Regions from separate parts of the Hymenobacter algoricola genome, predicted to be linked through region 2. Evidence: riboswitches for the same ligand, from Rfam matches in the RefSeq annotation. Region 2 holds a riboswitch; each other region holds the start of a gene.

Region 1 (3,270 bases), on a different contig from region 2:
ACCGAGTCGATACCCTGCTGCACGAGGTACTGCCGCACGGTGCGGGCCCGCTGCTCCGACAGGCGCAGGTTCAGGGCCGGCTCGCCCACGTTATCGGTGTGGCCGGCAATTTCCAGGCGCAGCGCGGGCCGGGCGCGCAGGGTGCGGGCCAGCTGGTTCAACAGGGGGCGCGAGGCGGGCAGCAGGGTGGCAGTGCTTTGGGTGAAATACAGATTGGTCAGCGGCACTACGGCACCTTTACGCAGGGTGGCCAGGTCGGGCACCGCGGTGGTGAGGCTATCGGCGGCGGGCAGCGCGGCGCCGCGGCGGGGCAGCACTGGCCGCCGGCGCGGCGCCGGCTTGGCTCCCCGCGAGACGGTGGGCCGCACGGTGGGCCTGGACGCAACCCGGGACGGGGGAGCGGGGGCCGCGGCCGGCGCCGTCGGAGCGGCCGGCCGGGCAGTGGCGGGAGCCGAAATCGGGCGGGCGGAAGGCGGCAGCGTGGCGTAGAGGCTGGCCGTCGGGATGGGCCGGGGCTCGGCCGCTGCACCAGGCTGCTGCCAGGTGAGCTGGGCGCGGGTATCCCACTGCACCTGGCAATATTCTACCCGCAGCGGATAGTAGCGGCCGCCGGTAAGCTGAATTTCGGCGGCCGACTCGGTGGCGACCTGGTCGCGCCAGGCGCTGAGAATTCTTTTGCCGCCCAGCCACACCCGCATGCCGTCGTCGTTGAGAATGCGGAACGTGTAGCGGCCCGTGACGGGAATGTAGATGTGCCCCAGCCAGCGCACCGAGAAATACTCGGGCGGCACACCGGGCCCCGGGGCCGCAAAGGTGCGCCCGGCCGGACTGGGGCCCTCAATGGTCCAGTTGAAGTCGATGGTCGGATCAACGCGGGTCAGCACGAGCTGCCCGAAGTTCTGGCCGTCGTAGTAGTGCCCGCGCAGGCCGTCGCCGGGCGTGGCGGGCCGCGGCTGCGCCCGCAGCCGCCCGGCCAGCAGCAGCAGCAGCAGCAGCGTGGCAAGCAATAGCCGGAAGCGGAGACGACACAGCATGAGCAGCAGCTAGCGGAAACGCCCGAATTAGGGGTAATATTCCAAACGTAACAGATAACGCGCGCCCTCGGGCCAAAATTGGATTCCGGAGTTTCCTGCAGTATCTTCGTGATGTTACTTATCCAGAAAGACCGAGGGACTGGGCCCGACGACGTCTTGGCAACCTGCTACACAAGGTGCCAACTCCCATTTCGGCGTTTCGGCGGCGAATAAAGATAAGTACCGGACTCGCCCTTGCGCGGCTCTTTCTGGATAGGCTTTTTGGTACCGCCTCATTAGAAGAGAAGCCGCTATGCAACCGACGCTCCGCCCCGACTCCCCGCTTTACGCTATTCTGCAGCAGCGCATCCTCGTGCTCGATGGCGCCATGGGCACCATGATTCAGCGCCACCCGCTGGAAGAGGCCGACTTCCGCGGCCCGCGCTTCGCGGATCATCCCAAGCCCCTGCGCGGCAACAACGACCTGCTGAGCCTGACCCGCCCCGACATCATCCGCGGCATCCACCACGACTACTTCGCCGCCGGGGCCGACATGGTGGAAACCAACACCTTCAGCGGCACCACCATCGCCCAGGCCGATTATGGTTTGGAGCATATCGTATATGAGCTCAACTTCGAATCAGCCCGGATTGCCAAAGAGGTAGCCGACGAATTCACCGCCCGCGAGCCGCACAAGCCGCGCTTCGTGGCCGGGGCCGTGGGGCCCACCAACCGCACCGCTTCCCTGTCGCCCGACGTGAACCGGCCCGGCTTCCGCGCCGTGACCTTCGACGAGCTGGCCGCGGCTTACCTGGAGCAGGTGCGCGGCCTGATCGACGGCGGCTCCGACACGCTGCTTATCGAAACCATCTTCGACACGCTCAACGCCAAGGCCGCGCTGTACGCGGTGCAGAAGTTCTTCGACGAAGGCGGCAAAGTGGTGCCGGTCATGATTTCGGGCACCATCACCGACGCCTCCGGCCGCACGTTGTCGGGGCAGACGGTGGAAGCCTTCTGGAACTCCATCAGCCACTTACCGCTGCTGAGCGTGGGGCTGAACTGCGCTTTGGGCGCCGACCAGCTGCACATCTACGTCAGGGAGCTGAGCCGGATTGCCGACGTGCATATTTCCGCCTACCCCAACGCCGGCCTGCCGAATGCCTTCGGCGGCTACGACGAGTCGGCCCAGGAATTCGCGGCCGTGGTCGAGAATTACCTGAAGGAAGGCATCGTGACGGTGGCCGGGGGCTGCTGCGGCACCACGCCCCAGCACATTGCGGAGCTGAGTAAGCTGGCTCAGCGCTACGCGCCACGCCCACTTCCTCAGCTCCGCAATGCGCAATTAGTAATTAGTAATGAAGAATTAAGAATTGCCGACGACCAGCAAGCCGACGAGCCAATTACTACTTCTCAATTACTAATTACTAATTCAAGCGCCACGCGCTTGTCTGGTCTGGAGCCCTTCAATATCTACCCCGACAGCCTGTTTGTGAACGTGGGCGAGCGGTGCAACGTGACCGGCTCCCGGGCCTTTGCCCGCCTGATCCGCACCGGCTCCTACGAAGCCGCCCTGCAGGTGGCCCGCGACCAGGTGGAAGGCGGTGCCCAGGTGCTCGACGTGAACATGGACGAAGGCATGCTCGACTCGGAGCAGGCCATGACGACGTTTCTGAACCTGATTGCCTCCGAGCCCGACATTTCCCGGGTGCCGGTGATGATTGACTCCTCGAAGTGGACCGTGCTCGAAGCCGGCCTGAAGTGCGTGCAGGGCAAGAGCATCGTCAACTCGATTTCGCTGAAAGAGGGCGAGGACGTATTCCGGCAGCACGCCCGCACCGTGCGCCAGTACGGCGCCGCCGTGGTGGTCATGGCCTTCGACGAAACCGGCCAGGCCGACACGTTTGAGAAGAAAATTGCGGTGTGCAAGCGCAGCTACGACATTCTGGTGAACGAAGTGGGCTTCCCGCCCCAGGACATCATCTTCGACCCCAACATCCTCACGGTGGGTACCGGCATGGAGGAGCACCGCAACTATGCCCTCGACTTTATCGAGGCCGTGCGCTGGATCAAGGCCAACCTGCCCGGGGCGCTGACTTCCGGCGGCATCAGCAACATCAGCTTCTCCTTCCGCGGCAACGACGTGGTGCGCGAGGCCATTCACTCCAGCTTCCTCTACCACGCCATCCGCGCCGGCCTGGATATGGGCATCGTGAACCCCAGCCAGCTGGCCGTGTACGACGAGGTGCCCAAAGACCTG
Region 2 (3,270 bases):
CGGTATCCTCGTCGGCATCGGTCTGGGCTACTTTGTCGCCGGTGGCGGTGGTTTCCTTGTCGGTTTTCCACACTTTGCTTTCGGTGCCGTAGAGCATGTTGGTTTCGCCGACCTTATCGGGCTGGCTGCAGCTAGAGACGAACAGGGCTACGAGCAGCAGCAGGCTGGCCAGGTAGTGCAGGGGAGTGGTGGCGCGGTTCATGGAAAGGGGGTGTGAGGGTTGAAAAGAGGGGAGAAGTCAGCATCAATGACCCCAGGCATAGCCTTGGGCCGGCGTTTCTTACGGCAAGCGGGGAAAAGAGTTAAGGCCCTATATTCTCTTTCTGTTCGCGGCAACCTAATCAGTAGCGGGGCGTAAGAACGCCTGAAACCGTGAGGCTTAGGCCACTACGAATCTTCTCTCCATTCACCCTAACCGACACACAACCATGGGACTGTTCGATTTCCTCAGCAATAAAGGCGAAGAAAAACCCGTTGAAGCGCCCAAGCCCGCCGCTGCCGGGGGCACCGACTTCTTCGGTACCAAAGATGGCGCCGCCAAGCCCGCGGCCGCCGGCAGCACCTACACCGTAGCCAGCGGCGACTCGCTGTCGAAAATTGCCAAAAACCACTACGGCGACGCTGCCAAGTGGCACCAGATTTACGATGCCAACAAAGCCACCATCGGCGCCAACCCCGACCATATCGAAGTAGGCCAGGTCCTGACACTGCCGACGCTGTAGGTCTTTTCCCGGCCCTGATTCCTGCCAAAAACGCTGCTCCGGCCCGGAGCAGCGTTTTTTTGTGCCCCAGAGAAAAAGACGGAAAACTTTTCCCCGGATTTGCGCTTCTCAATTCCGGGTGTACATTTGCACCTACCAATCCGGTACTCCCCCGCTAACGGTGGGGCGATTTTCAGACTTTATGCAGAAGTGGCGAGAGAACAGGCTCCGTGACCCACTGGCAACCTTCGGTAAAGCGAAAGGTGCCAATTCCTGCCCGACCGGCCCAGGCCCGCGGGACAGATAAGTTGAGTGCCATGAAAAATTCCCCCTCCTCCGCCCTTCCGAACCCTTCCCCTCTGGCTGCTGCGCGGCAAGCCAGCCGGCCGATGGGTTTCCGCAGTTCTGCTGCGCTGGCCCTTGCGGCCCCCCAGGCCGCCCGCATGCGAATGGGCTGTTGTTGCGCGTGTTGTTGCTAGCCTGAGTCTGGCCTAGCGTCCCCTCCCTTTTTTCTTTTTACGGCTTACCCTGCATCCGGCAGCCACTTTTTGTGCGCTTCCCGCGGGGTCCCGGCTGGCTCCTGACCCCGCTTTTCAGCCGCAGGGCCGCGCCTGGCCCGGTCCCGTGGGAGTCTTGGCTCCCGGCTCAAATCCTGTCTTTTCTTTCCGTAATCCTTCTTAACCTCCGAACCAGTATGTCCACGCCAGCCCATCACTTCGAAACGCTGCAGCTCCACGCCGGTCAGCAGCCCGACCCCACTACCGGCGCCCGCGCCGTACCGCTGTACCAGACCACGTCCTACGTGTTCAAGAACGCTGAGCACGGGGCCAACCTGTTTGCCCTGAAGGAGTTCGGCAACATCTACACCCGCCTGATGAACCCGACGACCGACGTGTTTGAGCAGCGCGTGGCGGCCCTGGAAGGCGGCGTGGCAGCCCTGGCTACCAGCTCGGGGCAGGCGGCCCAGTTCATTGCCCTGAACAACATCCTGCAGGCCGGCGACAACTTCGTGAGTACGGCCTTCCTCTACGGCGGCACCTACAACCAGTTTAAGGTAGCATTCAAGCGCCTGGGCATCGAGGCACGCTTTGCCGACGGCGACAACCCGGCCTCCTTCGAGGCGCTGCTTGACGACAACACCAAGGCCATCTACCTCGAAACCATCGGCAACCCAAGCTACAGCATCCCCGACTTCGAGCGGATTGCGGCCATTGCCAACAAGCACGACCTGCCGCTGATTGTGGACAACACGTTCGGGGCGGGCGGCTACCTGTTCCGGCCCCTGGAGCACGGGGCCCACATCGTGGTGGAGTCGGCCACGAAGTGGATTGGCGGCCACGGCACCAGCGTGGGCGGCGTGATTGTGGATGGCGGCACGTACGACTTCGGCAACGGCAAGTTTCCGCAGTTCACCGAGCCTTCCGAAGGCTACCACGGCCTCGTATTCAACGACGTATTCGGCAAGGGCGGGCCGTTCGGCAACATTGCCTTCATCATCCGGGCCCGGGTGGAAGGGCTGCGCGACTTTGGCCCCGCCATCAGCCCGTTCAACTCGTTTCAGCTGCTGATCGGCCTCGAAACGCTGAGCCTGCGGGTGGAGCGGACGGTGGAAAACGCCCTGCGCGTGGCCACCTGGCTGGAGCAGCACCCGCAGGTGGAAAGCGTGAACTATCCGGGGTTGAAAAGCAGCCCTTACCACGGCCTGGCCCAGAAATACCTGAAGCGCGGCTTTGGCGGCGTGCTCAGCTTCCAGCTCAAAGGCAGCAAGGAAACGGCTACGCGCTTCATCGACAACCTGAAGCTGGTGAGTCATCTGGCCAACGTGGGCGACGCCAAGACGCTCATCATTCAGCCCTCGGCCACCACCCACCAGCAGCTCTCCGAAGCCGAGCAGCTGGCCGCCGGCGTCACCCCGACCTCCTTGCGGCTGTCGGTGGGCATCGAGCATTTCGACGATATCCGGGCGGATCTGGCCCAGGCTTTTGAGGCCGTGCGCAACGCCGCTACGCCGGACGAATCGGGCAGCACGCTGCTGCAGCCCGAGGTAGAACACGCTGCTCCGCTGGAAGTCTAGAGAGAGGAAACCGGCGGCAGCTTTTTTAGCGCAGGCGGAAGCCGCCGCCTTTTCCGGTCGGAGCAGCTTGGGGCGCGGGCGGGTCGTTTTGTTGTGAGAGAGGAGACGGCCTGCCCAAACCCACAATAGCCCGGGTTGAGCCGGCATTCTAGCTGGTTCAGCCCGTGCGCTATTGTAGTAGTTTGAAAACCCAGAATTGAAACCTGAGAAAATAGAACTCAGAGCTCAGAGTCTGGCCTGAAACGCCTGAACTGCGGGCATTGGTCCAGGTGCTCAGCTCTAAAATCTAAGCTTTAAGTGCCAAACAAGAATATATGAACAGCTCCCAGGTATTTGCCCTGCCCACGCCCCTGTCGCTGGAAAGCGGCGCGGTGCTGCCGACGGTGCGGGTAGCCTACCACACCGCGGGCACGCTGAATGCCGCCCGCGACAACATTATCTGGGTGTGCCACGCCCTGACGGCCAACGCCGACGTGCTCAGCTGGTGGCCCGGCC
Region 3 (3,270 bases), on a different contig from region 2:
CTTCGCCAGCGCCCTCACCTTTTTCGCCACCATCGGCATCACCCACTGGCAGATTGTGCTGGGCCTCATTGTGGGCGGCGTGGCCGCCGCGCCCCTGGCCGCCCGCCTGGCCGGCCGCATCCCGGTCCGCTGGATGTTTGTGGGCGTAGGGCTGATGGTGATTGTGTGGAGTTTGTGGGCCTTGCGCAAGCTGTTTGTGTAAGTCAGCTGGCAGGTAATAGGTAGTCCTCTTCGGCTGTCATCCTGAGCGCAACGAAGTGCAGCGAAGGACCTGCCTCGAATTCTCTGCCGAACGTAGTTCAACACAAAAAGCCCTTTACCATCCGCTGGTAAAGGGCTTTGCTCATTTATCGGGCTTAGCAGTGGCGAAGAGGCAGGTCCTTCGCAAGCGGACGCCAGATGGAGGATGACCGGCGTGTTTTTCTTGTTAGCTGCTTGTCTGCTCCGCTTCCGCCTGCTGCCGCAGCTTGCTGTGCTTCTTGCCGTAGCCGTAGTAGATAGCCAGCCCGATGGCCAGCCACCCGAACAGGCGCAGCCAGGTATCGAGCGGCAAGGACACCATCATCAGCAGGCAGGTCAGGATGCCGAGGATGGGCACCACGGGCACCCAGGGCGTGCGGAAGCCGCGGGGGGCATCGGGCTCCTTTTTGCGCATGATCAGAATGCCCAGGCACACCATCACGAAGGCCAGCAGCGTGCCGATGCTGGTCATCTCGCCGACCACGGAAATGGGCACGAAGCCGGCAAACAAGCTGATAAACAAGCCCAGCAGCAGGTTCGACTTGTGCGGGGTGCGGAAAATGGGGTGGATTTCGGAGAAGATCTTCGGCAGCAGCCCGTCCTTCGACATCGAGAAAAACACCCGGCTCTGCCCCATCAGGTCCACCAGAATCACGGAGGTGTAGCCGATGAGAATGGCAATGATGATGGCCGAGCTCAGCCAGCCGTAGGGCGTCTTCTCGATGGCAATGGCTACCGGCGCGGCGCTGTTCTTGAACTCGGTATAGTTGGCGACGCCGGTCAGCACGTGGCCGAAGAGCACGAACAGCACGGTGCAGACCAGCAGGGAGCCGATGATGCCGATGGGCATGTTCTTCTGCGGATTCTTGGTTTCCTGGGCCATGGTGGCCACGATGTCGAAGCCGATGAAGACGAAGAACACCACCCCGGCCCCGCGCAGGATGCCGCTCAGGCCGAACTCGCCGAAGGTGCCGGTGTTCTGGGGGATGTAGGGCTGGTAGTTGGCCGGGTCGATGTACTGCCAGCCCAGGGCGATGAATACCAGCACCACGGCCACCTTGAGCGTAACCACCAGGGCATTAAACCACGCCGAGCCCGAGGTGCCGCGGATGATGATGGCCGTGATGGCCAGCACAATCAGCATGGCCGGCACGTTGACGACCCCCGACACCACCGCGCCGTCGGCCAGCTTGGCGGTTTCAAACGGCGACATCACCAGCTGGGGCGGAATGTGCAGGTTGAACTTGTCGAGCACCCTGACCAGGTACTGCGACCAGCTGATGGCCACCGTCGCCGCACCCACCGAGTATTCCAGAATCAGGTCCCAGCCGATAATCCAGGCGAACAGCTCGCCCATGGTGGCGTAGGAATAGGTGTAGGCCGAGCCTGCCACCGGCACCATGGAGGCAAACTCGGCGTAGCACAAGGCCGAAAACGCGCAGCCCACGGCGGCCACCAGAAAGGAGAGCGTGACGGCCGGGCCGGCGTTGTTGGCCGCGGCAATGCCGGTGAGCGAAAACAAGCCCGCCCCGATGATAACGCCGATGCCGATGGCAATCAGGCTAAAGCCGCCCAGGCTGCGCTTGAGGGTATTCGCCCCCGTTTCGGCCGCTTCCCGCTGGAGCAGCGCCAATGATTTTTTAAGCATAACAGGGAGTAACGCGAAGTTTCACTTCGCGAATCGTGGAACGATGCCCCGCCCTACGCGCCAATGTGCGTCGCGCGCCAAAGGCGCCGGGCAGCAGCGGCCGCGCCGGGGGCGGGCATCATGAAAAAAGAAAACAGAGGAAAAGCGGCCTCGGGCTCAGCCGGCCGCGCAGCACTCTACCGGCGCCTCAACAACAGCAACAACACCCCGGCAGCTGGCCCGCAGACGCGGCAGATACGGCGGCAAAAACGACTCGGACGGGGTGGTTGGGGAAGCAGTCCACGGCAACTTGTTTTTATATGAGCAGGAATTGGCACCGTTCCGCGGCTTGCGGGTGGTTGCCGGCGCTTCGTCGAGCCTGTCTCTCAGCGCCTCTGTATAAAAACAATCCTTTGGGGGAAAGAATTGATGCCGCAAAGGTAGGTTGAGGCCAGCCGGATTTGCAAGCCGGGGCCAAATTCAGGAATTGAGAGGTACACAGAACGTCCAGCAGAGGTGCAGCCGAAGCATCTCGCGTGCTGATGCTGGAGTGGTAATCACTACCATTTTGCAACGAAGCGGCAGAGATACTTCGGCTGCGCGGACGCCAGATAAAGCATGACAATACTGTTGCGACATCCGCACGCGAGATACTTCGGCTGCGCCTCTGCAGGACGTTCTTTCGGGGCGTTGTACTTCGCTACTCCTTCTCCAATTGCTTTGGCGGCTGGGCAGCGAAGTAGCGCAGCCGGTAACAGTTCATGGCCGTGTCGCCAAGCTGCTCGAGGAGGCGGTAATTGGCCACCGCACCCACCGCCGCACCGATGACGGGCACCAGCTGGGCCAGCTTGGCCAGGTCGATGTAGTCGCGGTACTCCTGCTGGAAGGTGCGCCAGTCGAACGCGTGCACGTCGGTGGGCAGGGTGTGGCGGTAGGCGTCCCAGTCGGCGAGGCGGCGGTAGGTTTCGTTGCGGGTGTGCTGGCTGCTGAAAGCCAGCTGGAAGATGTGCAGCAGGTAGAGCCGCTCGGAATAGTCCTGCACGTCGTAGCCGTACTGGGCGGCCACGTCGAAGAGCAGCTTGAGCTTGAGGCCCAGCAGCAGGGGAAAATCGGCCAGGCCCAGCAGGAAGCCGCCCGCGCCGGTTACGGCGCCTTCGGCCGCGGCCGTGGTGCGGTAGTAGCGGATGTGGCGGCGCACCGCTTCCTCGCGGGCAGCCAGCGGGGCGTCCCGCACCGGCTGGCGGGTGGTGTGGCTGGAGCCGAACAGCACCCCGCGCACCATCTGCTTGATGGCGGCCGTCAGGGCTACATGCACTTTCTCGGGCAGCAGGGCATTGAGCCGCGTCTGCACCCGCCGGGCCACGCGGTTCAGCAGCGACGGGGGCCGCTGCATCTTTTGCTGC

The links. A riboswitch is a leader RNA that binds a small molecule or an ion and turns the genes downstream of it on or off. The one in region 2 is predicted to bind S-adenosylmethionine.
Region 1: another riboswitch for S-adenosylmethionine. It lies ahead of metH (methionine synthase); the one in region 2 lies ahead of ABD842_RS03755 (O-acetylhomoserine aminocarboxypropyltransferase/cysteine synthase family protein).
Region 3: another riboswitch for S-adenosylmethionine. It lies ahead of ABD842_RS08020 (amino acid permease); the one in region 2 lies ahead of ABD842_RS03755 (O-acetylhomoserine aminocarboxypropyltransferase/cysteine synthase family protein).

What each region holds. Positions count from the first base shown of each region.
Region 1 is NZ_BAABDH010000034.1:30,308-33,577, reverse strand. It holds gene ABD842_RS09080 (PA14 domain-containing protein) at 1-1,034, opposite strand, end outside; SAM riboswitch class I at 1,150-1,256, shown strand; gene metH (methionine synthase) at 1,327-3,270, shown strand, end outside.
Region 2 is NZ_BAABDH010000015.1:78,008-81,277, reverse strand. It holds gene ABD842_RS03765 (hypothetical protein) at 1-202, opposite strand, end outside; gene ABD842_RS03760 (LysM peptidoglycan-binding domain-containing protein) at 429-722, shown strand; SAM riboswitch class I at 899-1,011, shown strand; gene ABD842_RS03755 (O-acetylhomoserine aminocarboxypropyltransferase/cysteine synthase family protein) at 1,396-2,775, shown strand; gene ABD842_RS03750 (homoserine O-acetyltransferase family protein) at 3,090-3,270, shown strand, end outside.
Region 3 is NZ_BAABDH010000024.1:51,900-55,169, forward strand. It holds gene ABD842_RS08015 (TSUP family transporter) at 1-202, shown strand, start outside; gene ABD842_RS08020 (amino acid permease) at 428-1,888, opposite strand; SAM riboswitch class I at 2,181-2,273, opposite strand; gene ABD842_RS08025 (EcsC family protein) at 2,568-3,270, opposite strand, start outside.